DNA from 4 places in the Kitasatospora sp. NPDC058046 genome. Region 3 is predicted to be linked to each of the others. Evidence: riboswitches for the same ligand, from Rfam matches in the RefSeq annotation. Region 3 holds a riboswitch; each other region holds the start of a gene.
What was found. Region 3 has a riboswitch for cobalamin ahead of ACFVU7_RS22720 (CoA-acylating methylmalonate-semialdehyde dehydrogenase). Riboswitches for the same ligand answer to the same signal wherever they lie in the genome.
Positions count from the first base shown of each region.

Region 1: another riboswitch for cobalamin. It lies ahead of ACFVU7_RS18260 (cobalamin biosynthesis protein); the one in region 3 lies ahead of ACFVU7_RS22720 (CoA-acylating methylmalonate-semialdehyde dehydrogenase).
Region 2: another riboswitch for cobalamin. It lies ahead of ACFVU7_RS12735 (HoxN/HupN/NixA family nickel/cobalt transporter); the one in region 3 lies ahead of ACFVU7_RS22720 (CoA-acylating methylmalonate-semialdehyde dehydrogenase).
Region 4: another riboswitch for cobalamin. It lies ahead of ACFVU7_RS06430 (ribonucleoside-diphosphate reductase subunit alpha); the one in region 3 lies ahead of ACFVU7_RS22720 (CoA-acylating methylmalonate-semialdehyde dehydrogenase).

Region 1 covers NZ_JBHVRS010000008.1:74,984-81,944, forward strand. The annotation lists gene ACFVU7_RS18245 (phosphatidylcholine/phosphatidylserine synthase) at 1-138, shown strand, start outside; gene ACFVU7_RS18250 (hypothetical protein) at 244-1,569, opposite strand; gene ACFVU7_RS18255 (alpha/beta hydrolase family protein) at 2,440-3,546, opposite strand; cobalamin riboswitch at 3,859-3,992, shown strand; gene ACFVU7_RS18260 (cobalamin biosynthesis protein) at 4,100-5,113, shown strand; gene ACFVU7_RS18265 (cobyric acid synthase) at 5,110-6,624, shown strand; gene ACFVU7_RS18270 (putative cobaltochelatase) at 6,725-6,961, shown strand, end outside.
Region 2 covers NZ_JBHVRS010000005.1:110,638-117,598, reverse strand. The annotation lists gene ACFVU7_RS12770 (Xaa-Pro peptidase family protein) at 27-1,133, opposite strand; gene rpmF (50S ribosomal protein L32) at 1,335-1,508, opposite strand; gene rpsR (30S ribosomal protein S18) at 1,557-1,793, opposite strand; gene ACFVU7_RS12755 (CobW family GTP-binding protein) at 1,808-2,974, opposite strand; gene rpsN (30S ribosomal protein S14) at 2,980-3,285, opposite strand; gene rpmB (50S ribosomal protein L28) at 3,285-3,521, opposite strand; gene rpmG (50S ribosomal protein L33) at 3,666-3,830, shown strand; gene ACFVU7_RS12735 (HoxN/HupN/NixA family nickel/cobalt transporter) at 3,897-5,012, opposite strand; cobalamin riboswitch at 5,043-5,256, opposite strand; gene ACFVU7_RS12730 (metalloregulator ArsR/SmtB family transcription factor) at 5,339-5,722, shown strand; gene ACFVU7_RS12725 (hypothetical protein) at 5,845-6,961, shown strand, end outside.
Region 3 covers NZ_JBHVRS010000011.1:65,500-72,460, reverse strand. The annotation lists gene mmsB (3-hydroxyisobutyrate dehydrogenase) at 1-253, opposite strand, end outside; gene ACFVU7_RS22730 (enoyl-CoA hydratase/isomerase family protein) at 250-1,314, opposite strand; partial or broken gene ACFVU7_RS22725 (acyl-CoA dehydrogenase family protein) at 1,314-2,455, opposite strand; gene ACFVU7_RS22720 (CoA-acylating methylmalonate-semialdehyde dehydrogenase) at 2,464-3,963, opposite strand; cobalamin riboswitch at 4,173-4,364, opposite strand; gene ACFVU7_RS22715 (alcohol dehydrogenase catalytic domain-containing protein) at 4,504-5,547, opposite strand; tRNA gene ACFVU7_RS22710 (tRNA-Cys) at 5,665-5,735, opposite strand; gene ACFVU7_RS22705 (hypothetical protein) at 5,942-6,754, shown strand; gene ACFVU7_RS22700 (polysaccharide deacetylase family protein) at 6,762-6,961, opposite strand, start outside.
Region 4 covers NZ_JBHVRS010000002.1:491,132-498,092, forward strand. The annotation lists gene ACFVU7_RS06425 (ribonucleotide-diphosphate reductase subunit beta) at 1-350, opposite strand, end outside; gene ACFVU7_RS06430 (ribonucleoside-diphosphate reductase subunit alpha) at 371-2,782, opposite strand; cobalamin riboswitch at 2,975-3,109, opposite strand; gene ACFVU7_RS06435 (glycosyltransferase family 39 protein) at 3,182-4,873, opposite strand; gene ACFVU7_RS06440 (glycoside hydrolase family 26 protein) at 4,873-5,991, opposite strand; gene ACFVU7_RS06445 (glycosyltransferase family 2 protein) at 5,997-6,961, opposite strand, start outside.

The DNA of each region.
Region 1 (6,961 bases), on a different contig from region 3:
GGCGACAGCCTGATGCACGTCGGCGCGTTCGCCCAGATCACGCTCGCCGCGATGGCGCCGCTGCTGGTCATCCGCCGCAAGGTGGGGCAGAAGGTCGGCGACGTCCGCGCCCGGCGGGCGGAGTCGCGGCTCGGCTGAGCCGTCCCACGACCGACATGGGGAAGGGCCCGGAACCTGGTGGTTCCGGGCCCTTCCCGTGTTCCCGTGTTCCTGTGCGCCCGTGTTCCCGTGCGCCCGTGCGGCTCAGGCGCCGCCGGTGTGCACGCTGAACGCCGAGCGGCGGGCCGCCCGGGCCACGCCCGGGTCCGGGTGCACGCTCGAGACCGCCGTCAGCACCGAGGCCGCCCGCGGGTGGCCGGACTGCCGGGCCCGGGCGAACAGCCGGACCGGGTCGCCCGCCGCGGCGCCCTCGACGTGGCCCACCAGCAGCTCGGTCTCGCCGTGGTCGAGCACCGCGGCCGCGGTGTCCACCCAGAGCCAGGCCGCGTCCTCCGCGCCCAGCACGTCCGCCGGGGCGACGCCCTCGTCCGCGCGCTCCGCCAGCCACAGCAGCGCGTACGGGCGCAGCACCGGCTCGTCCACCGCCGCGCGCACCGCCTGCTCGGCCGGTCCGCCGGCCACCCGCAGCGCCTCGAAGGCCAGCCCGCGCACCAGCGCGTCGTCGCCCTGGGCGGCGTCCAGCAGCTCGCCCACCGCCCGGTCGGCCGGCCGGGCCGCGACCCAGGCCCGGAACTCGGCGCGGGCCGGGCCCGGCGAGTAGTCCGCACAGGCGTTCAGCAGCTCGAAGGCGCTCTGCTCGATGTGCCCGGCCGCGGTCTGCGCGACCGTGCAGATCTCCTCCAGCTTCGCCCGCACCGCCCAGTGGCCGAGCGGCGACAGCTCCGCGGCGTCGTTCCTGCGCACCAGGGCGCCGACGGCCGCCAGGCCGTCCAGCATCCAGTCCAGGACGGCGGCCACGTCCGAGGGCGCGGCCGGGGTGTCGATCTGCGGCGCGCGGCAGGTGCCGCGGACGGCGGAGACGGCCGAGGCCGCGTGCGGCACCGGCGACAGGCCGGGTCCGCCGAGGCCGGTGCCGACCCGGCGCTCGTCCAGGCCGCGGCGCAGCAGCTCCAGCAGCTCGCTCTCGGCGACCGGGCCGTCCACCAGGTGCAGGAAGGAGAGCAGCTGCGGGGCCTGGTCCACGGCCTGCCCGGCCAGGACCGCGAAGACGCCGCGCAGCGCCGCGGGCGGCACCGGGGCGAGCAGGGTCCAGGCGTCGAACAGCGCCGACCAGCCGCGCACCACGGCCTCGTCGTCGTGCTCCCAGGCGTGCAGGCGCCAGCCGGGGCCGGCTCCGCCGTCCCGGGCCTCCACCAGGCCCACCAGCAGCGCCTGCCCCCACGCCTTGGCGGCGGCACCGACCGTCATGGCCAGGGCCCGGCCCGCCGCGCGGGCGTCGTCCGGGAGCAGCTCGCCACGCTTGTCGACCTCGGCCAGCTCACCGGCCCAGCGGGCGACCCGGACGGCGTCCACCAGCATCCGGCGGGCCAGCGGCGCCAGCTCGGAGGGTGCCGGAAAGCCCTCCGGCACGGGAACCCTGCCCCGCCCGGGAGCCGGAGCGGGCCCTCGTCGCCGGGGTACTGCGTTACGGGGGACTCCCGCCCCGCCCGGCCTGCCACCGGCGGGCCGTTGGGCCGTTCCGGGGAGACGGGTCACCGTCGCACCGGTACCGATCGTCGGCGGGAGCGGGGCATCACGGTCGCGCGGGTTCCGAGACGTCACGTCGAGCAGTCTTCCCCTTGTACCGGCCTTCTGTCACATCCGGTTGTCCGTACGACCGGGCGACCGCCGGTGGCACCTCCGCAAGATCGGGCAACAACGGCAAACCGCCTGGCCGGAAACGTGTGACCTGCCCATGCCATGGGGGGCGGCCCGGTTGCCGGGAATGCTCGGGCGGTCACCGTGCGTACGGGTGGGGGGTAAGGGGCCGGGCCAAATATTGCTCCTGACAGCCGAGGGGCCCGTACGGGGGCGTTTCGGCCCGGCGACGCCCGGCAGGACTGTCCAGCCCGAATCCGGACGGATGGCGGGCGCGGTGATCGGGATCGAGCCGCACCGGAAGTCGGCCGGGCCGACTTTTCACGCGGGCCCGGAGGAATGGGAGGAACGTTCATTCCCGGACGGGGGGAATCGCACCGGGAAAAGCGGCGGGGACCAGCCGAAAACGCCCTCGCGCACAGGGGGGGTGGTTGAGGGGCCAGGGCCGGTCTTCGAACTCCCGTCGTCCGCCCGGAGGGCGGGCGGGGCGGCGTTGGGGTGCGTGCATCGCAAGGCGGAGGAGGGAGCCACTGCGGTGGGGGCACCTCCCGGCCGAAGGCTGGGGGCCATTGGCGACCGACGACAACGCGGCGAGGTGCGTGCCCCGGCGTCGGCCCGCAGACGCGAGTTCGAAGACGGGCCCTAGAGGAGCGGGGTGAGCCAGCGGCGGAGGAGTTCGGTGTAGCGGTCGGGGGCGGTGTTCCAGAGGGTGGCGTGGTCGGCGCCGGGGAAGGGTTGGAGGCTCACCACGTCGCGGCGGGCGGCGGCCAGCTTCTCGGCGGCGCCGAAGGGCGCGATCCTGTCCTCGGGGCTGTGCAGGAGGAGGGTCGGCACCCGCAGGTCGGTGCCGTCGGCGATGCGGCCGAAGTCGGCGAGGTCGACCCCGGTGCGGCCCTCGGCGGCGAGGGCGCCGAGCTCGGCGGCGACGCCCTGGAAGCCGGCCCGGGCGGCGTCCCGGCGGGCGGAGGCGGGCAGGTCGAGCACGGGCGAGTCGAGGATCAGGCCGCGGACGGCGTGCGACCAGGCGGAGCGGGCCACGGTCTGCAGCACGATGGTCGCGCCGACGGACCAGCCGTACAGGATCACCTTGCCCGCGCCGCTGTCGAGCGCCAGCCGTACCGCCGCCTCGATGTCGCGCCACTCGGTCTCGCCGAAGTGGCTGAGCCCGTCCGGGGAGGCGGGGGCGCCCCGGTCGCCGCGGTAGGTGACGGCGAGGGCGGGCAGGCCGAGCCGGTCGAGGACGGGGAGCACCGGGAGGGTCTGCCGGCGGTCGTCGCCGGGGCCGTGCACCAGGATCACCCAGGTGCCGCGCTTGCCGTCGAGCCGCCAGGCGGGGAGGGCGCCGAGCTCGCCGTCGGCGGTGGTGTCGGCGAAGGCGAGGCCGAGCGCCTCGGTGGGGTCGCCGAGGTGGACCCGCGGGGTGAAGCGGACCTCGGTGCCGGGGACGAGGGTGCCCCGGTCGGCGCGGACCAGTCGGCGGGTGACGCCCTGTTCGTCGGCGTGCAGCACCTCCTCGACGACCGCGTGCCCGCCGTCCGCCCACTCCACCGCCCAGCGGCCGGGGCGCAGGCTCGCGGGACCGCGGGTGAAGGTGACCCGGCCGGCGGCGAGGGCGCGGACCTGGACCGGCCCGGACTCCTGGACGGCGGTCACCGGACGGACCATCCGCTCGGAGGCCCGGCGGCCGACCACCAGCACGGCGGCCCCCACCGCGGCGGCCGCCACGACGGCGGCGGTTCCCCAACGCATCTCGCTCCCCGCTCTGTTGTTCACGGACGTTGTTCACGGACGTTGTTCACGGACCGGACGGTGTTCGAGCCCCAGTTCACCGGCGCTCCGCCCGACCGGCCACCGGGCTGGGCCGTCCGGGTCACCCGGCGGGCGCTCCCGGGGTGCTCAGGGCGGTACTCAGGGGGTGCCGGTGGCGGGGGTCGGGGCGGGGCCGCGCCGGGCGATCCGACCGGGCGTCAGCGGCGTCCCCGTGTGACCAACCCCTCCGTGACCTCGGTTGACTCCCGGTTCGGGCCCGTGATGGGATCCTGGGGCCAAACGGAGGCATGGAGAGGAAGCCGGTGGAAGTCCGGCGCGGTCCCGCCACTGTCACCGGGGAGCACGCTCGGAACATCGCCACGGCGGGCCGTCGACGGCCGCTGGAAGGCTCCGGGGGTGCGTTCGACCCGGAAGCCAGGAGACTCTCGCCGCCGTCACGTCGATCCAGGGCGCGGACCCTGAGTGAGGACACGCACGCGATGCAGGCTGCCCCGCCCGGCCGGACTCCGAGCTGCCCTCCGCCGTGCGGCCGATGACCCCGCGCGCGCCTTCCCCCGCTCCGCGCCCGCTGACCCGAGCCTCGCGCCCGCTGGCCCGCGCCGCCGTGTTCGCGCTCGGCGCCGCCGCGGGCTACGCCGCCGACGCCCGCTTCGCCGACCCCCGCCGGGGCCACCCGGTGGCCTTCTTCGGCAGCGCCGCGACCCGGCTGGAGCGGCGGCTGTGGCGCGACGACCGCGCCGCCGGGGCCGGGTACACCGCGCTGTGCGTGGGCGCGGTCGCGGCGGGCGCGCTCGCCCTGGACCGTACGGTGGGCCGGCGCCCGCTGGGCCGGGCGGCGCTGGCGGCGGCCGCGACCTGGACGGTACTCGGCGGCACCTCGCTGACCCGGGAGGCCCGCACCATCGGCCGCTCGCTGGCCGCCGGCGACCTCGCCGCCGCCCGGGAGCGGCTGCCGCACCTGTGCGGGCGGGACCCGAGCGCGCTGGACGGGCAGCAGATCGCCCGGGCGGTGGTCGAGTCGGTGGCCGAGAACACCGCCGACGCCGTGGTGAACGCGCTGACCTGGGGCGCCCTGGCCGGCACCCCCGGCCTGCTGGCCTTCCGCGCCGTGAACACCCTGGACGCCATGGTCGGCCACCGCTCGCCCCGCTACGCCCGGTTCGGCTGGGCCTCGGCCCGGCTGGACGACGTGGCGGGCTGGCCGGGCGCCCGGCTGACGGCGCTGCTGACGGTGGCCGCCGCCCCCGAGCCCCGGACCGCCTGGCGGGTCTGGCGGCGCGACGGCTCCGCGCACCCGAGCCCGAACGCGGGCCAGGCCGAATCGGCGTTCGCCGGCGCGGTGGGCGTCCGACTGGGCGGCACGCTGCGGTACGGCGAGCGGGTGGAGCACCGGCCCGTCCTGGGCGCGGAGCTGCGGCCGGTGACGGTGGACGACATCGAGCGGGCCTGCGCGCTCTCCCGGCGGGTGGGCGCACTGGCGCTGGGTACGACGGTCGCGGGGCACGTCCTGCTGCGGGCACTGCTGAAGAAGAGGGGACGGGCATGAGCAACGCACTGCTGGTCGCGGGGACGACCTCGGACGCTGGCAAGAGCGTGGTGACGGCCGGAATCTGCCGGTGGCTCGCCCGCCAGGGCGTACGGGTCGCGCCGTTCAAGGCGCAGAACATGTCGCTCAACTCCTTCGTCACCGCCGACGGCGCCGAGATCGGCCGCGCCCAGGCGATGCAGGCGCAGGCCGCCCGGGTGGAGCCGGAGGCGGCGATGAACCCGGTGCTGCTCAAGCCGGGCGCGGACGGCCGCAGCCAGGTGGTGCTGCTCGGCCGGCCGGTGGCCGAGGTCGGCGCGCTGGACTACCGCGAGCGCAAGCCCGTCCTGCTGGAGCGCGCCCTGGAGTGCCTGGCCGACCTGCGCGGCCGCTACGACGTGGTGGTCTGCGAGGGCGCGGGATCGCCCGCCGAGATCAACCTGCGCGACCGCGACATCGCCAACATGGGCCTGGCCACGGCCGCCGCCCTGCCGGTGGTGGTGGTCGGGGACATCGACCGCGGCGGGGTCTTCGCGGCGATGTACGGGACGCTGGCGCTGCTGTCGGCGGAGGACCAGCGGCACGTGGCGGGCTGGTTCGTCAACAAGTTCCGCGGCGACGCGCGGCTGCTGGCGCCCGGGCTGGAGATGCTGCACGAGCTGACCGGCCGTCCGGTGCTGGGCACGCTGCCGATGCTGCCCGGGCTCTGGCTGGACGCCGAGGACTCGCTGGACCTGTCCACCGTGGCGGACCGGGCGGACGGGCCCGGGCCGCTCGGCGCGGACGTGCTGCGGGTGGCCGTGGTGCGCTTCCCCCGGCTGTCCAACTTCACCGACATGGACGCGCTCGCGCAGGAGCCGGGCGTGCTGGTCCGCTGGGCGACCAGGCCGGAGGAGCTGGCCGACGCCGACCTGGTGGTGCTGCCCGGTACCCGGGCCACCGTCGCGGACCTCGCCTGGCTGCGCGAGCGCGGCCTGGAGCCGGCCCTGAAGGCGCGGGTGGCGGCCGGACTGCCGGTCCTCGGGGTCTGCGGCGGCTACCAGATGCTGGCGCACTCGATCGTGGACGAGGTCGAGTCGAAGGCGGGCGCCGTCGACGGTCTCGGGCTGCTGCCGACGCACGTGCGCTTCGGCGTCGAGAAGGTGCTGGCGCGGCCGGTCGGCGAGGCGTTCGGGCAGCGGGTCGAGGGCTACGAGATCCACCACGGGGTGGTGACCGTGGAGGGGGGCAGTCCCTTCCTGGACGGCTGCCGGGTCGGCCCGGTCTGGGGCACCACCTGGCACGGCGCGCTGGAGAACGACGGGTTCCGCCGCGAACTCCTGCGCGAGGTAGCCGAGTTGTCCGGCCGGGCGTTCGTCCCGGCGCCGGACACCTCCTTCGCCGCGGCGCGCGAGGCCCGGCTGGACCGGCTGGGCGACCTGATCGAGGAGCACGCGGACACCGACGCGCTGTGGAAGCTGATCGAGGGCGGGGTGCCGGCGGCCGGATCGCTGCCGTTCCTCCCGCCCGGGGCCCCTGGGAGTGACGCATGAGCCGGACACGGACGCAGGGCTGGGCAGGACCGCCGAACCGGGCGGGGCAGCAGGGCCGGGCACGATCACAGAGTCAGGCACGACAGGACTGGGGTACGGCATGAGTGACGTCCGCTATCCGTTCACCGCGATCGTCGGCATGGCCGACCTGCGGCTCGGACTGCTGCTGAACGCGGTCTCCCCGGCCGTGGGCGGCGTGCTGGTGCGCGGCGAGAAGGGCACCGCGAAGTCGACCATGGTGCGCGCGCTGGCCGGCCTGCTGCCGTCCATCGCCACCGTGGACGACTGCCGCTTCGCCTGCGACCCGGCCGCGCCCGACCCGCAGTGCCCGGACGGG
Region 2 (6,961 bases), on a different contig from region 3:
GCCGCCCACGGCCCCGGGGGCCGCGGTCACAGGGCGAGGAGCTCCTTGGTGGTGATGGTGAGCAGCTCGGGCCCGCCCTCCTCAAGGGGGCGCACGACGAGCGTGTCCTCGATCCGGACGCCGCCCCTGCCCGGGAGGTGAACCCCCGGACCGACGGTGACCGGCACGCGGCTGTCCAGTTTACCCATGTCCGCCGGACCGAGGCGCGGCGCCTCCCGGATCTCCAGCCCGATGCCGTGGCCCACCGGGTGCGGGGAGGGCTCGGTGTGGCCGGCCGCCTCCAGGACCTGCCGGGCGGCCCGGTCGGGTACGCACTGCTCCACGCCTGGTCCGAGCGCCTCCCGCCCGGCCCGCTGGGCCCGGAAGACCAGCCGGTGCAGCTCCACCTGCCAGGGCGCGGGGGCGGCGCCGATCACGAAGGTACGGGCGGTGGAGACGCCGTAGCCGCGGTACTGGGCGCCCATCACCACGGTCAGGAAGTCGCCCTCCTCCACCCGGCGGTCGGTCGGCTGGTGGGCGGCCTGGCCGGAGTGGCTGCCGGTGCCGACCGAGACCGGGAAGGCCGCCCGGTCGGCGCCGTGGTCGATCATCCGGCGCTCCAGCTCCATCGCCAGGTGCCGCTCGGTGCGGCCGACCAGGATCGACTCCAGCAGCTCGCCCAGCGCCTGGTCGGCGATCTCGGCGGCGATCCGCAGGTCCGCGATCTCGTGCTCGTCCTTGACCACCCGCAGCCGCTCGACCGTCCGGCCGAGGTCCACCAGCCGGGTCCCCGCTATCAGGTCGCCCACCGCCCGGTGCCGGCTGACGGTCAGGTCGTGCTCCTCCACCGCCAGGCCCGACACCCCGGAGCGGGTGGCCGCGGCCGCGGCGGCCAGCGCGGTGTCCGAGCCGGCCGCCACCGGCAGCCGGGTGACGTCCGGGGCGATCAGGTGCTCCCCGGTGTCGTCCGGCGGAAGGTCGTCCGGCAGCGCCAGCAGCGCCCGCTCCCTGGTCAGCAACAGGCTCGCCCCGCAGGGCGCGCAGCCCGTCAGGTACCGCACGTTCGCCGCACGGGTGATCAGCGCCGCATCGGCCCCGGCCGCGCTGCAGTGCTCCCTCACCCGCTCCCGCCGCCCCGCGTACGCATCCGCCATGCGTCGAGCCTACGAACCCCCGGCCCGAAGCGCCCGCCGAGCACCCCCGCCAGAACCCCCGGTGCCCCTTGCGCGCCCCCCGCGCGACCGCGCCGTCGCCCTCCGGCCCGCGCCGGGGCCCCGCTCCCCCACCCGCCGCTCGGACGCGCGCCGCCGCCGAGGGGCCCACCTCCCCTCGGCGGCGGCTTCCTCCCGTCGCGCCTACTGCCCGTCCGGGTCGAGCAGACCCCGCCGGTACGCCGGGACGAGGTTCTGCGGGACGAGCATCTCCCGGCCGTTCAGGGTGATCGCGACCAGCTTCGGGGGCGTCGCCCGCCACTGGGCCCGGCGGTGCCGGGTGTTGCTGCGGGAGGTCTTGCGCTTGGGTACGGCCATCGCGGGCTCCTTCTCGGGTGGTGTGGTCGAACGCGTCGTCGGGCGGCGCTAGCGGGTGGCGCCCGAGGCGTACGGCAGGAGGGCCGTCTCCCGGGCGTTCTTGATCGCCCGGGCCACCGCCCGCTGCTGCTCGGCGGTGAGCCGGGTGACCCGGCGGCCGCGGATCTTGCCGCGGTCGGAGACGAAGCGGCGCAGCAGGTCGGTGTCCTTGTAGTCGATGTACTCGATGCCCGCCGCGAGCAGCGGGTTGGGCCGGGGCTTCGGCGGGGCGGATCGTTTGCGCACGGGAGGGCGCTCCTTCAGTGGACGGGGTCGAGCAGGTCCTGGAAGGCGTCCGGCAGGGCCTTCCAGCCGGGTTCGCCGGCGGCGAGTTCGGCGTCGGTGAGCAGGCAGGAGTCGAGCAGGTCGGTGATGCCGTCGACGTCCAGCCCCTCGGCGGTGAAGCTGAGCTGCTGCACCCGGTCGCCGTGCCGGGGGTGCCAGTCGAGGGCGGCGGCGGCCCGGCGCGCGGGCGGGTAGAGCTCCCAGGCCGCGTCGGGCAGGGAGGTGAGCCAGGGCCCGCACTCCTCGACCGCGAGGTTCGCCCCGGCGGCGTCCCAGGCGAGTATCAGGTCGGGCCGGTTGGCCAGCCAGAACCGGCCGCGGCTGCGCTGCGCCGCCGGGACGAGCAGTTCCAGCGCCCGGTGCAGCCGCTCGGGGTGGAGCGGTCGGCGGCGCTCCCACAGCAGGGTGGCGACGCCCGCCTCGTCCCGCTCCTGCGGCAGCAGCGCGAGCGCCGGGTTGACCCGGTCGCGGGCGGCGGCCACGTCGAAGCCGCCGAGCGCGGCCCGGGTGAGCGCGCCGGTGCCGAGCCGGACGGTCCGGGCGGTGGCGTGCAGCTGGCGCAGGAGGGCGAGCCCCGGCGCGTGCGCCGCGGCGCGCGGCACGGCGAGCGTGCCGGCGTACTCGATCTGGTGGGCGAGCGCCTCGGCGCGGGTCCGGTCGTCGCGCGAGGCGGTCTGCTCGCCGTGCTCCACCAGGTCGTCGGGGACGGAGAGCTCGCCGACCAGCCGGTCCGGGTCGACGGCGGTGACCACGCCCGCCAGTTCGACGGCGTCGTCGAGCCGCCTCCCGTCCACCTCTCCCCCGGCGATCACCTCGACCGCGGGGTGCGGGTCGCTGCCGCCCCACAGTTCGACGATCGCCAGTCCGTACCGGCCGCCGTCGGCGATCTCCAGCAGCCGGGGCAGCAGGTCCTCGCGCAGGGCGCAGCACGGGCAGTCGTTCGCCAGCGGGACGTCGGCCACGTCGAAGGCCCCGGCGGCGTCGCGCAGCTCGCGGCGGACGGTGCCGAGTGCGGCGTCCCGCAGGTCGTGGTGCAGGACCACGGCGTCCACCGCGGCCGCCGCCAGTTCCTCGACGGCGGCCCGGCGCTGCTCCGCGTGCAGGCCGGCGACGACCACCACCGGCAGCCTGGTCCCGTCCACGGCGCTCACCAGCTCGCCTTGCGGACGCCGGGCAGGTGCCCGGCGTGGGCGTGGGCGCGCAGGTTGACCCGGGAGAGGCCGAAGGCCCGCAGGTAGCCGCGGGGCCGGCCGTCCACGGCGTCCCGGTTGCGGACCCGGGTGGCGCTGGCGTCGCGCGGCTGGCGGGCGAGTTCGGCCTGGGCGGCGGCGCGCTCGGCGGGGCCGGTGCCGGGGTGGGCGATGGTCCGCTTGAGCTCGGCCCGGCGCTCGGCGTGGCGGGCGACGACGGCGCGCCGCCGCTCGTTCTTGGCGATCTTGCTCTGCTTGGCCATCAGACCTTCTCCCCCCGGGCGCGGATGCGGGCGACGGCGGCCTCGATGCCGATCGCGTCGACGGTGCGGATGCCCTTGGCGCTCAGCGCCAGCCGGACGTACCGGCCCTCGCCGGGCAGCCAGTAGCGCTTGCGCTGGATGTTGGGGTCGAAGCGGCGGCCGGTGCGGCGGTGCGAGTGCGAGATCGCGTTGCCGAAGCCGGGCCGGCGGCCGGTGAGTTGGCAGCGGGCGGACATGGGTGCTCCCTGGCGTCCGGGAATGGGCAGGACCGGGCTCACGTTACACCAGATGAAAATGACTTCCATTTCGATGTACGGTTCGAGCCAACCCCTCGGACCGGACCCCGAGACCCCGACCCCCAGACCCCAGGAGGACGTCCCATGGCCCGCAGCGAACTGCGCCCGGTGATCAGGCTCCGCTCCACCGCCGGCACCGGCTTCACGTACGTGACCCGCAAGAACCGCCGCAACGACCCGGACCGGATGGTCCTGCGCAAGTACGACCCGGCCGCGGGCCGGCACGTCGACTTCCGCGAGGAGCGCTGACCCCGGACACGCGAACGGCGCCTCCCCGGACTCGGGGAGGCGCCGCGGGCGGCCGGGCCGCTCGGCTCAGGAGCCCTCGGGCGTCCAGCGCTGCTCGACCCGGGCGAGCTTCCAGTACCCGATCGCGATCGCCCAGACCACCACGAACAGCCCGGCGATGGCGTAGCCCACGTTGTCCAGCGAGATGTCCGCGACGAACCCGGTGACCGGGTCGGTCAGGTCGAGCTTCTCGTGCAGCACCCCGACCAGCTCGATGGTGCCGATGATGAAGGCCACCGCGATCGACAGACCCGTGATGGTCAGGTTGTAGTACACCTTCCGGACCGGGTTGGCGAAGGCCCACTGGTACGCGAAGTTCATGAACGTCCCGTCCAAGGTGTCGAACAGGCTCATCCCCGCCGCGAACAGCAGCGGCAGGCAGACGATCGCGTACCAGGGCAGCCCGGAGGCCGCGCCCGAGCCGGCCATCACCATCAGGGTGACCTCGGTCGCGGTGTCGAAGCCCAGGCCCAGCACCATGCCCACCGGGAACATCTGCCCCGGCCGGGTGATCGAACGGGTCGCCCGGTTCAGCACCCGGGCCATGAAGCCGCGCGAGTCGAGGTGCGCCTCCAGCTCCTTCTCGTCGAACTTCCCGGCCCGCATCGAGCGGAACACCCTGAGGATGCCGAGCAGCGCCGCCAGGTTGAGCGCGCCGATCAGGTAGAGGAACACGCCGGAGGTGGTCGTCCCGATCACGCCCAGCCACTTGTGGGTGGCCGACTCGTCGTCCATCAGCGTGTTCGCCAGCTGCGCGCCGCCCGCCACCAGGGCGGCCATCAGCACCACCATCGAGGAGTGCCCGAGGGCGAACCAGAAGCCCACCGAGACCGGCCGCTTGCCGTCCGCCATCAGCTTGCGGGTGGTGTTGTCGATCACCGCGATGTGGTCGGCGTCGAACGCGTGCCGCATCCCGAGGGTGTACGCGGTGATGCCGAGGCCCACCCCGAAGACCTGGGTACCGACCGCGTACCGCTCGGGCGCGACCAGGAAGATCAGCGTGCCGAAGGCCACCACGTGCATGGCCACGATCACCGCCATCAGCCCGGCCGTACGGACGGTGTCCTCGCGCCGCCATCTGAAGCTGGGCAGCACGGAAGGGGCCGGCTTCGCGCCGGCGGCAACGGTTTCGGGCAGGGTCATCTGCGGATCACGCTCCAGCACCTCGTGGAAAACCTCGTGAGATGCCGTGGCCGGTCTCCTGGCTGACGGGATACCCGTGCCCGCCTTCCCAGGTGCGCGAGGCACCCAGTGGCTCCGTGGGCACGGACGACGTTCCTCCGCGGGCGGAGGAACGACCCGATCACAGTGGCGAGGGCCGCTCCGGGCTGGGACCCCTGAGGGTCCGTCACCGGTCTTCCCGAGCACCACGGCGGGGAACACCGTAGGGGCCGCGCCCCGACCCGTGCAAGGCTGCGCACCTGCGCAGGTGTCCAGGATCACAGGCGGCCGCCTGCAAGAATGTCCGCATGCATCTCGTACCGGCCGACCGCGCGGGCCACCGCACCATCGACGGGCACCGGGTCTGCGAGGCCATCGCCGCGATCGGCGACCCCGCGCACGTCCGGTCCTGGGCCGAGCGGTTCTCCCTGCTCGCCGACCCCGGACGGCTCGCCCTGCTGCTCGCCCTCCACCGGGCCGGCCCGCTCGCCGTCAGCGACCTCGCGGTGGCCACCGGCATGCGCGACCCCGCCGTCTCCCAGGCCCTGCGGCTGCTCCGTACGGCCGGCGTGGTCACCGGCGACCGGGACGGACGAGTGGTGCGCTACCGGCTCGTGGACGAGGCCATGCGCCCCCTCCTCGACGAGTGCGCCGCCGCCGAGCACCACGAGCCCAGCGCGGCGGTGGGCTGACCCCTCCCGCCGACGCCTGCCCGACCTGCCGCCTCCCGCCCGGTCCGCTGACTCCCGCTCGGGCCGCTGACTCCCGCTCGGGAAGGCGCGCCGTGAACGGCCCCGGCCAGTACGATCATGATGTGCCGTCCCACCCCCATGCCTGGCCCGCCGACCGCTGGAACACCGACCCGGTCAAGGCCCGCGTGCTGGCGGTCGCCCGCACCCTCACCTCGGCCACCCGGGTGCTGGACGTCCTCTCCCTGCTGAGCCCGCACGGCATCGAGTGGTACTTCACCGTCAACCCCGGTTCCGTCTTCGCCGACCGCACCCTGGACGACTACCTGCACGGCCTGTCCGGCTTCACCGTGCTGGACTGGGACGACGCCGTCCGCCACCGCTTCGACCTGGCCGTCGCCTGCGCCGTCCACTCCTCCATGCACCGCCTGGACGCCCGCCTCGTCGTCCTGCCGCACGGCGCCGGCTACAACCGCCTGGTCACCGAGTCCACCGGCGACACGGTCAGCGCCGCCGGCCTGTCCCGCAACGAACTCACCCACCGCGGGCGGGTGTTCGTGGACGTCCTCGGGCTCTCCCACCCCGAACAGCTGGACCGGCTGCGGACCTCCTGCCCCGAGGCCCTGGACGTCGCCCGGGTGGTCGGCGACCCGTGCTTCGACCGGATGCTCGCCAGCCGGCGCTCCCGGGACGGCTACCGCGCCGCGCTCGGCGCCGTCGGCGGCCGACGGCTCGTCGTCGTCAGCTCCACCTGGAGCGAGCACTCGTTATTCGGCCGCCACCCCGACCTGCCCCGGCGGCTCGTCCGCCAACTGCCCGCCGACGAGTACACGGTGGCCGTCGTCCTGCACCCCAACGTGTGGAGCCGCCACGCACCCGGGGCGCTGCTCGACGACGCCCGTCGGATGGGCCTGCGCCTGATCCCGCCCCACCAGGGCTGGCAGGCCGCGCTCGTCGCCGCCGACTGCGTGATCGGCGACCACGGCTCGGTCACCGTCTACGGCGCCGCCCTGGAACACCGCACCATGCTCGTCGCCACCGGCGCCGCCGAACTCGACCCGCGCTCCCCCAGCTACGCCTTCGGCCAGGCCGCCCCCGTCCTCGACCCGGACGGGGACCTCGCCGCCCAGCTCGAACAGGCCCTCGCCGAGGCCCCGGCCGGCCTGCGCGAGATCACCGACCGCTCACTCGCCCACCGCGGCGAGTCCGCCCGGCTGCTGCGCCCACTGCTCTACTCCTTCC
Region 3 (6,961 bases):
TCGGCGCCGCTTCCGTCAACTCACCGTAGGCGTCCAGGACATGGCGTCCGGCCGGGAGTATGGTGACGACCGTCCCGGCCGCCGCCACCGCCTGCGCCGCCGAGGCGGCCACGGCGACGCCGTTCCCGGCGGCGCGCTCCCGGGCGTCCGGGGCCAGGTCGTAGCCGGTCACCCGGTGTCCGGCCTTGACGAGGTTGGCGGCCATCGGGCCGCCCATGTTGCCGAGTCCGATGAATCCGATCGTCTGGGTCACCAGCGCTCCAGGGGTGTGGTGGCGGCGAGGCCGAGTTCACGGTCGCCGAGCGGGGCGAAGTAGCGGTCCACGACGGCGGGTTCGACGGCGCTCAGCGTCGCCGGGCTCCACCGCGGGGTGCGGTCCTTGTCGATCACCTGGGCCCGGATGCCCTCGGCGAGGTCCGGCGTGGCGAGCGCCGCGCAGGAGGTCCGGTACTCCTGGTCGAGGACGGCCTCCAGCGGGCCGAGTGCCCGGGCCCGGCGCAGGGCCGCGAGCGTCGCCTTCACGGCGGTCGGGGAGTTGGCGGCGATCCGGTCGGCGGCCTTCTTGGCCTCGGGTTCGCCGCTCTCCCGCAGCCGGTCGAGGATCTCCTCCACGCTGCCGGCCGCGTAGCAGTGGTCGATCCATCCGCGCTGCGCGTCCAGCACGCCGGCCGGCGCGGGCCCGACGTTCCGTTCCAGGGCGTCGTGGACGGGCAGTTCGGCCAGGTCGTCCAGCAGTACGGGCAGCCGCTCGGCGGGCACGAAGTGGTCGGCGAGCCCGCACAGCAGCGCGTCCCCGGCGCCGACGGATCCCGCGGTCAGGGCGAGGTGGGTGCCCGACTCCCCCGGCGCGAGGGCGAGCAGGTAGGTGCCGCCGACGTCGGGGACGAAGCCGATGCCGGCCTCCGGCAGGGCGACCCGGGTGCTCTCCGTGACGATCCGGACGCTGCCGTGGGCGGAGACGCCGACCCCGCCGCCCATCACGATGCCGTTCATCACGGCGACGTAGGGCTTCGGGTAGCGGGCGATCCGGGCGTTGAGGCGGTACTCGTCGCGCCAGAACTCCTCGACGGCACCCGGGTCGCCGCCGGTGGCGGCGCGGTGGATGGCGACGATGTCGCCGCCGGCGCAGAAGGCGCGCTCACCGGCGCCGGTGATCACGACGCTCTCCACGTCGCCGTCCCGCTCCCACGCGTCCAGTGCGGCGGAGATCCTCCGCACCATGCCGTGGGTGAGGGCGTTCAGGGCCGCCGGGCGGTTGAGGACGATCAGACCCGCCCGGCCCTCACGCTGGACGAGGACCTCATCCGTACTCATCACGCGGCCCCGGTCAGGCCGCGGGCGACGATGACGCGCATGATCTCGTTGGTCCCTTCCAGGATCTGGTGCACCCGCAGGTCGCGGACGATCTTCTCGATGCCGTACTCGGCCAGGTAGCCGTAGCCGCCGTGGAGTTGGAGCGCCTGGTTGGCCACCTCGAAGCCGGTGTCGGTGGCGTGGCGCTTGGCCATCGCGCACAGCTCCGGCGCCCGGGGGTCGCCCCGGTCCAGCGCGGCGGCGGCCCGCCAGAGCAGCGAGCGGGCGGCCTCCAGCTCCGTGGCCATGTCGGCGAGCCGGAACCGCAGCGCCTGGGCGTGCAGCAGCGCGGCCCCGAACGCCTCCCGGTCGGCCAGGTGCCGGGTGGCCCGCTCCAGGGCGTCCTGCGCGCCGCCGACGGAGCAGGCGGCGAGCCGAGCCGGCCGCCGTTCAGCCCGTTCATGGCGATCCGGAAGCCCTCGCCCTCCCCGCCGAGCAGGCGGTCGGCCGGGAGCCGGACGCCGTCCAGCAGCACCTGCCGGGTCGGCTGGGCGTTCCAGCCCATCTTCTTCTCGTTCGGTCCGAAGGAGACGCCGGGGTCGTCCCGCTCCACCAGGAACGCGGAGACTCCCCGGGCCCCCGGGCCGCCGGTGCGGGCCATCACCACGTACACCTGCGAGGTGCCGGCGCCCGAGACGAACTGCTTGACGCCGTCCAGGACCCAGTGGTCCCCGTGCCGGCGGGCCCGGGTGGCCAGCGCGGCGGCGTCCGAGCCCGCGCCCGGCTCGGTGAGGCAGTAGCTGCCGAGCAGCTCCGTCGAGCAGAGCCCGGGCAGCAGCCGGGCGCGCTGGGCGGGGCTCCCGTAGCGGTCGATCATCCAGGCGACCATGTTGTGGATCGACAGGTAGCCGGCGATGGACGGGCAGCCGGTCGCCAGTGCCTCGAAGACGAGCACGCCGTCCTGGCGGCCGAGCTCCGAGCCGCCCGCCTCCTCCCGCACGTAGACGCCGCCGAGGCCCAGGTCGGCGGCCTTGCGCAGGACGTCGACCGGGAAGTGCTTGGCCTGGTCCCACGCGACGGCGTGCGGGGCGAGGTGCTCGCGGGCGAAGTCCCGGGTGGTCGCGACGATGGCGAGCTGGTCGTCGGTCAGATGGGTGTGCACGGCGCGCCTCAGCCCATCGTCGGGATGGTGAAGCTCGCGCCCTCCTTGGCCCCGGAGGGCCAGCGCGAGGTGACGGTGCGGGTGCGGGTGTAGAAGCGGATCGAGTCCGGCCCGTGCTGGTTGAGGTCGCCGAACGCGGAGCGCTTCCAGCCGCCGAAGGTGTGGTAGGCGATCGGCACCGGGATGGGCACGTTGACCCCGACCATGCCGGTGTTCACCCGCCGGGCGAAGTCCCGGGCGGTGTCGCCGTCCCGGGTGTAGATGGCCACCCCGTTGCCGAACTCGTGCTCGCTGGGCAGCCGCAGCGCCTCCTCGTAGTCGGCGGCACGCACCACGGTGAGCACCGGCCCGAAGATCTCCTCCCGGTAGATCCGCATGCCGGGCGTGACCCGGTCGAACAGCGAGGCACCGAGGAAGTAGCCGTCCTCGTGCCCCGCCAGCCGGAAGGCCCGTCCGTCGACGACGAGTTCGGCGCCCTCCTCGATCCCGAGGTCCAGGTAGCCGCGCACCCGCGCCAGCGCGTCGGCGCCGACCAGCGGGCCGAAGTCCGCCGCCGGGTCGTCCGAGCGCCCGACCTTGAGCGCGCCGATCCGCTCGACCAGCTTCGCCACCAGGGCGTCCGCCGTCGCCTCCCCCACCGGGACGGCCACCGAGATGGCCATGCAGCGCTCCCCGGCCGAGCCGTACCCGGCGCCGATCAGCGCGTCCGCCGCCTGGTCGAGGTCGGCGTCCGGCATCACGATCAGGTGGTTCTTGGCCCCGCCGAAGCACTGCGCCCGCTTCCCGTGCGCGGCGGCGGTGGCGTACACGTACTGGGCGACCGGCGTGGAGCCGACGAAGCCGAGCGCCTGGACGCGCGGGTCCTCCAGCAGGGTGTCCACGGCCTCCTTGTCGCCGTTGACGACGTTGAGCACGCCCGGCGGCAGCCCGGCCTCCAGGAACAGCTCGGCCAGCCGCAGCGGCACCGAGGGGTCGCGCTCCGAGGGCTTGAGCACGAAGGCGTTTCCGCAGGCCAGCGCGGGCGCGGCCTTCCAGAGCGGGATCATCGCCGGGAAGTTGAACGGCGTGATGCCCGCGACCACGCCGAGCGGCTGGCGCATCGAGTACACGTCGATGCCCGTCCCGGCGTTGTCGCTGAACTCGCCCTTCAGCAGGTGCGGGATGCCGGCGGCGAACTCCACGACCTCCAGGCCGCGTTGGATGTCGCCGTGGGCGTCGGCCACGGTCTTGCCGTGCTCGGCGGAGAGCAGCCGGGCCAGCTCGTCCTTCTCCTGCTCGACGAGCTGGAGGAACCGCAGCAGGACGCGGGCCCGCCGCTGCGGGTTCCAGGCGGCCCACGCGGGCTGGGCCTGCGCGGCGTCGGCGATCACCGCCTCGACCTCGGCGCGGCTCGCCAGGGGCACCCGGGCCTGCACCCGGCCGGTGTTGGGGTCGTACACGTCGCCGAAGCGGCCGGAGGTGCCGGCGGTGGGCTTGCCGGCGATGAAGTGGGTCAGCTCTCGGACCATCGGTTCCTACTCTCGACAGGGGTGGGGAGAGGAGGAATGGAGGCCGCCGCCGGTCGGCGGGCGCACGGTGGCGCGCCCCTCGGCACGGGCGTACGGCGGTGTGACGGTACGTCAGGACGCGGGCGCCCCGGCGGTCGTCGGCACGGGACAGCCGGGCGCGGTGGAACGGAAACAGCCCGGAGTCATGTGTGTCGTCTCCATCCTCGTGGAAAACACGAACCACCCGCGGCCGGTATCCTGACTCCCGGATCACCGCACGCCCTCAGGCCTTCCCGGCTGGCTGCCAGTGGCCGTCATCTGCGAGGACGGACTCCCCGGTCACAGTGGCGGGACCGTGCCGGACTCACACCGGCTTCCCTGACACCGCGGACCTGCCGTCGACCATATAGTTGGACGTCCTAGTAAGTCCAGGGGTACGCGCCCGCGCCGCGCCGCCGGAGGGCCGCTCACCCCCGTCCACCTGCCCGGACACGCCGGGAGCCGGCCCCGAGGGACCGGCTCCGAGGGCCGACTCCGAGGGCCGACTCCGAGGGCCGCCGCTCAGCGGCCGGTGGTGACGACCATGCGGAAGCGGGCCCGATTGGCGGCCATCTTCTCCACCGCCGCCGCGGTCCGCTCCAGCGGCACCTCCTCGACCCAGGCCCGCACCCCCGTCTGCGCCGCGAAGCGCAGCGTGTCCTGGGTGTCGACCGCGATGCCCGAGGAGTGCGCGTAGACCTTCCGGTCGCCCTGGATCAGCTGCAGGGCGCTCAGCTCCAGCGGCTCCGCCGGGAGTCCGACCATGACGAGCTCGCCCCGACGGGTGATCCCGTCGATCGTCGCCACCACGGCGGGCGCGTTGGTGACGGTGGACAGGACCACCTTCGCGCCCCCCAACTGCCGCAGGGCCTCGGCGACATCGCCCGCGGTGCTGTCGATGTAGTGGGCGGCGCCGAGCCGGAGCGCGAGCGGCCCCTTCTCCTGGCCGCGGGCGATGGCGACGGTACGGAAGCCCATCTTCTCGGCGAACTGGACGCCCAGGTGGCCGAGTCCGCCGATCCCCAGGATGGCGACGGTGTCCCCGGGCCGTGCGGCGGAGCGGCGCAGGGCGTTGAAGACCGTCACCCCCGCGCAGGCCAGCGGCGCCGCCTCGACCGCGGTGAGCTCGTCCGGGACCGCCGCCAGGGCCACGGCCGGGACGACGACGGAGTCGGCGAACCCGCCCGGATAGGCGACGCCGGGGATCTCGACCCGTGCGCAGTGCAGGCCGTCGCCCGCCCGGCACGCGTCGCAGTGCCCGCAGCTGCCGCCGTACCAGCCGACCGCGACCCGGTCGCCGACCCGCCAGCCCTCCACGCCCTCGCCGAGGGCGTCGACGCGGCCGGCGATCTCGTGCCCCGGGGTGATCGGGAAGGTGCTGCCGGGCAGCAGGCCGCCGGCGATGAGCAGGTCGGAGTGGCAGACCCCGCACGCCTCCACGGTGATCCGCACGGCTCCCGGACCGGGTTCCCGCGAGGGGACCTCGACCAGCTCGGGGGCCGCACCCGGCCCCGCGACCTGGACGGCGCGCAGCGCGGCGGCCGAGCCGCTGGGGGAGGTGGTCATGAGCGATCCCTTCGCCGGGTGATGTGCCCCGGAGCCCCAGGTGACCGCACCGCTCGTCCTGTTCCGGGCGCGCCTTTCGAGACGGATCGAAATGTCTCGAAAGAACTCGGAAGAAAAAGGTGGAGATAGGAATCGAACCCATCTGAACGGCCCTGCAAGCCGCCGCCTAGCCACTCGGCCACTCCACCCCGACAACGATGGAAACATTACACGCACATGAACACGGACCCTGACCAGAATTCCCCGGGAAGGGCGATGTTTCACCCCATGGGGCTCTTAGTGCGTCTAGTGTTATTTCTTTCGACATGGCGCCGGTAGGGTCCGACGAGCCAGCGCGTAAAAGACCGGGTGCGCTAGCCTGTGCCGATATCTCCGACCCGATGGGATTTCACTGATGGCCGTTGAGGAATCACGGTTCACCCATACCGCGGAGCCGCTCTGCGGAACCGCCGCGAACCGGTGCCAGTACAAGAACCTGCCCCTGCGCGACCTTCCCCCACTCGGCGTCGTGCGCCGCGCCAGGATCGCCCGCGAGGGCCTGCGCGAGCGCCGCGCCGACGTTCCGGCGCCCGGCCGGCCCTCCCGGTTCGCCGAGGGGGACTGGGTCCGGGTGAAGGACGAGGCCGCGGTGCGCGCCACCCTCGACGACAAGGACCGCCACCGCGGCCTGTGGTTCACCGGCAGCCAGTGGTCGTTCTGCGGCGGTGTCTACCAGGTCGAGCGCATCGTGCGCCGCATGATCGACGACCACTACCGGGTACGGCGCCTGTCGGGCACCGTCGCCCTGGCCGGCGCCACCTGCCACGGCGCCGACGGCGCCCAGGGCTGCGGGCTGGACTGCGCCCTGCTGTTCCGCGACGAATGGCTGGAGCCCGCGCCCGCGCCGGTCCCCGCCCCCCGTCCCGTCGCCCTGTGGGCGACCGTGCGCGGCCTCGCGGAGATCCGCGCGACCCTCGACCCCGACGGGCGCCTGCACGGCGTCCCCTTCCAGCCGGGGATGGAACACCACACCGGCACCCGTCACAGCGCCCTCGAACTGCGCCACCGGTCCCTCGCCTGGTGGCAACACCCCACCGGGGGGCGCTGGTTCATCCTCGACGGCCTGCGCTGCGGTGGCGAGCCGCTCGCCACCGGCTGCGACCGGCGGTGCGCCCTGCTCTGGCACGAGTCCTGGCTGCACCTGGAGCCGGCCGCCACCGCCCCCTGAGCGACCGTCAGCGCAGCCAGCGGTCGCGCACCAGCTTCGCGGTCAGGTGCAGCGGCCCGTCCCGGTCGCCGACGTAACATCGGGGAAGCGCGAACTCCCCGCCGTGGACACCGGGGCTGACCGCGCACCCGTACCCGTACCCGGTGTGCGCCACCGCCTCCACGGCGGCGTCGTCGAGCGAACCGTACGGGTAGCAGAACCCCTCGA
Region 4 (6,961 bases), on a different contig from region 3:
TCCGGGTCGGGCAGGTAGGTGTCCAGCAGCGTCAGGTAGAACTGGACGTGCACGGCCTCTTCGAACAGCTGCCGCGAGAGGTACAGGCGCGCCTCGGGCGAGTTGATGTGCTTGTAGAGGCTCAGCACCACGTTGTTGGAGACGATCGAGTCGCCCGTCGCGAAGAACGCGACCAGCCGGCCGATGAGGTGGCGCTCGCCCTCGCTGAGCTTCGCCAGGTCGGCGACGTCGGAGTGCAGGTCCACCTCCTCGACGGTCCAGGTGTTCTTGATCGCGTCCCGGTACCGGTCGTAGAACGACGGGTAGCGCATCGGGCGCAGGGTCAGCTCGAAGCCGGGGTCGAGCAGCATCTTGCGGTCTTCGGGGGTGGTCACTGGCAGGCCTCGCAGGACTCGGGGTTCTCCAGGGAGCAGGCGATGGCGGCTTCCTGCTCCGGGGTGAGGGAGGGGGTGTTCACGGGCACCGGCGCCGGCGCGGCGGCACGGGCGGTGCCGGACGCGGCCTGGGCGATGCGGGTGGCCGGGCGCGAACGCAGGTAGTAGGTGGTCTTCAGACCCACCTTCCACGCGTAGGCGTACATCGAGCTGAGCTTGCCGATGGTCGGCGCCGCCATGAACAGGTTCAGGGACTGGCTCTGGTCCAGGTACGGCATGCGGGCCGCGGCCAGGTCGATCAGCGCGCGCTGCGGCAGCTCCCAGGCCGTCCGGTACAGCGAACGGACCCCGGCGGGCAGCCAGTTCAGGTCCTGGACGGAGCCGTTGGCGTCGCGCAGGGCGTCGCGGGTCTGCTGGTCCCAGACGCCGAGCTCCTTGAGCTCGCGCACCAGGTACGGGTTGACCTGGAGGAACTCGCCGGACAGCGTCTCGCGCTTGAACAGGTTGGACACCTGCGGCTCGATGCACTCGTACACGCCGGCGATGGACGCGATGGTCGCGGTCGGCGCGATGGCCAGCAGCAGCGAGTTTCGCAGGCCGGTCTCGGCGATCCGGGCGCGCAGCGCCGTCCAGCGGTCGGCCCACTGCGGGGCGGCCGTCGGGAAGTGGTCGATGTGCAGCTCGCCGCGGGCGGCGCGGGTCTCGCCGTACGCCTCGTGGCGGCCGAGCTGCTCGGCCAGGTCGGCGGAGCGCTCGTACGCGGTGAGCATGATGCGCTCGGCGATCAGCGTGGACAGGCGGGCGGCCTCGGCGGAGTCGAAGTCGATCCGCAGCTTGAAGAAGACGTCCTGGAGGCCCATCACGCCGAGGCCGACCGGCCGCCAGCGGGAGTTGGAGGTGCCGGCCTCGGTGGTCGGGTAGAAGTTGATGTCCACCACGCGGTCGAGGAACGTCACGGCCGTGCGGACGGTGGCGTCGAGGCGCTCCCAGTCCATGGCGCCGAGCAGGTCGTCGACCGTGGCACCGGGGGCCACGTGGGCGCCGAGGTTGACCGAGCCGAGGTTGCAGACGGCGGTCTCGGAGTCGTCCGTGACCTCCAGGATCTCCGTGCACAGGTTGGAGGAGTGCACGGTGCGGCCCGGCAGGGCGGTCTGGTTGGCGGCGCGGTTGGAGGCGTCCTTGAAGGTCATCCAGCCGTTGCCGGTCTGCGCCAGGGTGCGCATCATGCGGGCGTACAGGGTCTGCGCCGGGATGGTGCGGACGGCCTTGCCGGCCAGCTCGGCCTTGCGGTAGGCCTCGTCGAAGTCGGCGCCCCACAGGTCGACCAGCTCCGGCACGTCGGCCGGGGAGAACAGCGACCAGTCCTGGTTGGCGTTGACCCGGCGCATGAACTCGTCCGGGATCCAGTGCGCCAGGTTGAGGTTGTGGGTGCGGCGGGCCTCTTCGCCGGTGTTGTCGCGGAGCTCCAGGAACTCCTCGATGTCGGCGTGCCAGGTCTCCAGGTAGACGCAGGCCGCGCCCTTGCGGCGGCCGCCCTGGTTGACGGCGGCGACCGAGGAGTCGAGGGTGCGCAGGAACGGCACGATGCCGTTGGACTTGCCGTTGGTGCCGCGGATCAGGCTGCCGCGCGAGCGGATGCGCGAGTAGGACAGGCCGATGCCGCCGGCGTGCTTGGACAGGCGGGCGATCTGCGCGTAGCGGTTGTAGATCGAGTCCAGGTTGTCCAGCGGCGAGTCGAGCAGGTAGCAGCTCGACATCTGCGGGTGCCGGGTGCCGGAGTTGAAGAGCGTCGGCGAGGAGGTCAGGTACTCCAGGCGGCTCATCAGGCCGTACAGCTCGGCCACCTCGCGCACCGACTGCTCGGAGTCGCCGACCGCCAGGCCGCAGGCGACGCGGAGCAGGAAGTGCTGCGGGGTCTCGATCACCTTGCGGGTGATCGGGTGGCGCAGCAGGTAGCGGGACTGCACGGTGCGCAGGCCGAAGTACTCGAAGCGGTCGTCGCCGGCGGTGTCGATCAGCGCGTCCAGGGCGGCGGCGTGCTTGGCGACGAAGTCCGCGGTGGTGTCGCCGATCAGGCCCTCGGTGTGGCCGACGGCGATCGAGGCGGAGAAGGACACCGAGCCCTGGCTGTTCGCCTCGTCGACGATCTCCAGCGCGAGCAGGCGGGCGGCCAGCTTCGAGTACTGGGGGTCCTCGGCGATCATCGACGCGGCGGCGTCCACGGCCAGCCCGCGCAGCTCGGCGAAGTCCGAGCCGGCGTGGCGGCCGCGCAGCGCGGCGGCGGCGACATGGCCGGGGTCGACCTCGGTGAGGTCGGTGCTGCGGTCGGTGAGCAGCCGCAGCAGCGCGCCCCCGGGGTCGGAGACCGTCGGGTCGGTGAAGGCGGTACCGGAGCCCTGGGCGGGCAGGGTGGCTGAGGCAGCGGTGGTCAAGGCGCTCTCTCCTGGCGGCGATCGGCGGCGGTGCTCGGGGGGCCACCGGGCCGATCTGGGCAGGGGAGCACGGCGCGAACGCAAAAAAGCGTCGCGCGAGGTGACTCCCCGGCCCGCCCGCGAGGCCCGGAGGGGTACTGCTGGTGCCGGCGCGGCCTCTGCGGGAGGGCCGTGGCGCACGCCGTCGGCAGGTACTCGGACTCGCGGGGTGCGGCTGCTGGAGCCGCCCGCTCACCGCTGCGGGGCAGTCCCGGATTCGCACCGGGTTCCCCTGCATCGACAGCAGAAGCGAGCATACATGTTGTGCCGCCGGACTGCGGCGGCACCATATGTTGTGCCTGTCGTGTCGCGGATGTGCGTGGGCCGGGCGGCCGGTCAGTGCTTCAGATAGACCTTGTACGTGCTCGAATCGCCGGTCGGCGAGGTGAATTGGGCGACCAGCCGGTAGTGTCCGGCGGCGCCCAGGGCCTCGCCCAGGGCCCGGTCGGTGGCCCTCGGCGCGGTGCTGTCGAGGACGACCATGGTGAACCAGCCGTCCCGGATCGCGGCGACGCTGCCGTCGTCGCCGTGGTGCTCGACCCCGGCCCCGTCGCGGTAGTCGGTGCCGGCGCGCGCGGAGACCCACTGCTCGGGCTTGGAGACGCCGCCGAGGTAGTACTCGGCGAGTCCGTCGACCTCGGTGAGGTAGCGGCCCTGGGGCTCCGTGTGGACCCGCAGGACGGCCAGCAGGCGGCCGGAGTCGGGGCCGTTCTGGTAGCGCAGCGCGGACTGCTCCAGGCCGAGGGCGAGCAGGGCGACCCAGACCAGGATGCCGAGCTGGGGGTGGCGGAAGTGGGCGCCGACCAGCCGGGTCAGGCCGACCCCGGCGAGCGGGGCGGCCAGCAGCATGCCGTAGCCGAGGTGGCGGAACAGCGCGCCGGAGGTGCCGGTCCACAGGTGGGCGGCGGGGACCAGCAGGGCGGTGGCGGTCAGGACGGCCCCGAGCAGGGCGCGCCGGCCCCGGGTGGTGGGGAGGGGCTCCTTCTCCGGCGCGTCGTGCTCGGGCATCTGTTCGCGGCGCGCGTAGGCGATGGTGCCGGCCACCGCGAGGACGGTGAACAGGCCGGCCCACTGGAGCGTGCCGAGCAGGACCGAGCCGGCCGAGCCGGGGGCGTTGCCGCGCGAGGGCGACCACCCGGCGACCTTGCCGAGGGTGCCGTACGGGAGCAGTAGGACGAGGGTGCCGAGGGCCGTCAGCAGTGAGCGCAGGGCGGCCGGGCCCACCCGGTGGTACGGCCGGGCGCAGGCGAAGGCGAGGGCCACCAGGGCGGGGACGGCGAAGGCCGCGGAGTAGGCCGTGGCGCAGGCCAGCGCCGTGGGCGGGGCGGCGAGCAGGGCCAGGGCCGGATGGCGGCCTGCGGTGAACACCGTGGTCCAGGCCGAGAGGGCGACCAGCAGGACGGCGAGGGACTCGGGCGCGGCGTAGAAGCCGACCACGACGGTGGACTGGAGGACGGCGTACCCGGCGATGGCGCAGATGGCGACCCGCTCGTTGAACAGCCGCCGGGTCAGCGAGTACAGCAGGACCGTGGTGAGCAGTGCGAAGCCGAGGCTGAGCAGCCGGGTGCCCCAGATGCCGTTGGCGTCGGCGGCGGCGCCGGCCAGCGGCGGGTAGAGCCAGGGCGAGCCGTGCACCCGGTCGACCAGGTCGGTGGTGACCGGGGTGCCGTGCAGCAGGTGGGCCAGCTGCTGGCGGCCGGCGACCATGGCGGCGGCCTCGTCGGGGTGCGCGGCGGCCAGCAGGCGCAGCGAGAGGGCGGCCTGGACGGTGAGGACGGCGCCCAGCAGGCCGCGGGCGATCCACCGGCGCCGGGGGCTGGTGCCCGGGTCCCAGCCGATCGCGGGGACCTGCGGGATGGTGTACGGGGCCAGCTCGACGCCGTCGGGGTTGTCGACCGTTACGGCGGGGCGCGGACCGTCGGGGCTGTCCACCGCCACGGCGCCGGGCCCGTCCGGGTCCGGCTCGGCGGCCGGGTCGTGGGCGGAGCGGCCGTGCGGGACGGGGGAGAACTCGGACTCAGTGCTCATCAGGGGTTCCGGATGTCGAAGCCGTAACGGGGGTCGGACACGCGCTGCTTGAACGCGGCGAGGGTGTCCGGCACGGCCTCGACCCGCCAGTCCGCCCGCTTGACGATGTTGAACCAGACGAAGCCGACGATGTCGTCGTGCGCCTCCAGCCCGGAGAACAGCTGGTCGATGTCCGCGTGCTGGCGCTTGCCCTGTTCGGAGGCGGTCTCGCTGATGAAGAAGGGCTTCTGGGAGAAGCCGCGGATCTCGGCCATGGTCGGGCCGTAGAGCGCGTCGAAGGTCTTGGGCCCGGTCTTGGTGAAGTAGCCGGTCATGCCGGCCCAGTCGACGTAGGTGTCGCCGGGGTAGTACGGCTCCAGGCGGGTGTTGGGCGCGGGGTCGGTGATGTTGGGGCTCCAGACCCAGATCACGTTGGTGGCGCCGGCCTGGTCGAAGAGGTCGTGGACGTGGCACCAGGCGGCCACGAAGTCCTCGGGGGTGGCGGCCTGACGGCCCCACGGGTACCAGTCGCCGTTCATCTCGTGGGCGATGCTGACGGCGATCGGCAGGTTGAACTTGGCCACGGCCTTGGCGACGCCGCGCACGTAGTCGTCGGTGTCGCCGGCCGCGATCGAGGCGAGCGAGCGGTCGTGCGGCTCCCAGGCCATGAAGGGCAGCGCCCCGGCGTCGTGGATCCGGCGGGCGCCCGCGGTGTCGAAGCCGCCCTTCCAGTGGGCGTAGAACTCCAGGACGTTGGGCTGCTTGCCGATCGCGTCGCGGTAGCCGGGCAGCGCGTCCATCGTGGCGGGGACGTCGGGCAGGGCGGCGCCGAGGTACTTGTGGCTCGGCCTGAGCAGCGGCGTGACGTCGTACGGGACGCCGGCCGGCAGGGCCTTGGGCGTGGCGGGTGCGGCCGGTGCGGTGCCCCCCGCGGCGGGGGTCGCGCCCGGAGTGCCGGGAGTCCCGGGGGCGCCGGGGGCCGGGGTGGCGGCCGGGGCGGCCTGGGTGAGGTCCTTCTGCATCGCGAAGCCGGGGTCCTCGGGGCCGCACGCGGTGGTGAGCAGCAGGCCGGCGGCGGCCAGCAGCGGGAGCGCCAGCCGGTGACGGAGCCGGCCGGCCCGTCTCGGGTGGGCGGTCATGGCGATCACACTGCTTCCGTCGGGCGGGGCTGGACGAGGACCCGGCCCACGATGGTGGCGTAGAAGAGGCCGGAGGCGAGGACGAGGGCGAAGTTCAGCGGGCCCATGGTGAGCATCCGCCAGATGCTCAGCAGCACCCAGAGCAGGGCGGTTCCGCCGCCCCAGGCGATGACGCCGATCCAGAACCGCCGGGTCCTGTTCCGCTTGGCGCCGCTGGAGCCGGTCGGCTGCCAGGCCATCCGGTTGCGGCGCACGATGTCCCAGATGGCGAAGACGTGCGCCCAGCCGTACATCATGCGGGCGGCCCAGGCCTCCAGCCGGTAGGGGTTGCGGTGCCAGAGCGGGAAGATGACCGTCGCGTAGAGCAGGCCGGGCAGCACCAGCGCGGTGTTCTCCCAGCGGATCAGGTCGGGGCGGGCGAGCAGCAGGACGATCGGGATGAGCGGTGAGACGACGGTGAACAGCGCCGTGTGGATGTAGTAGAAGAAGCCGGACAGGTAGCAGGCCCGGGTGATCGGCCGCAGCTTGGTCTGCCAGAACTTCTTGCTGCCGAGCAGGCTCATCGAGCCGGTGCACCAGCGGTACTGCTGGTTGAAGAAGCCGCCGACGTTGTCCGGGCAGACGCCGGTGGCCAGCGCGACGGGTATGTACTGGAGGTCCCAGCCGAGGCGGCGCAGGTCGAACCCGGTGTGCACGTCCTCGGAGTGGCCGATCAGCGTGGTGCCGCCGTTCTCCTCCAGCGCCGCGCGCCGGTACACCGCGCAGCTGCCCACGCAGATGGCGCCGTCGCTGCGCTGCCGGGAGACCTGGACGGTCCGGTAGAACAGCTCCTGGACGGCGCCGGCGCCGCGCTCGATCCAGTTCTGCGAGTCCAGGATGCGGAAGAACTGCGGGGACTGGACGATGCCGAGACGGGGGTCGGCCTCCATGTAGGGGAGCATCTCGTTCAGCAGGTCCGGCCGGGGCGCGA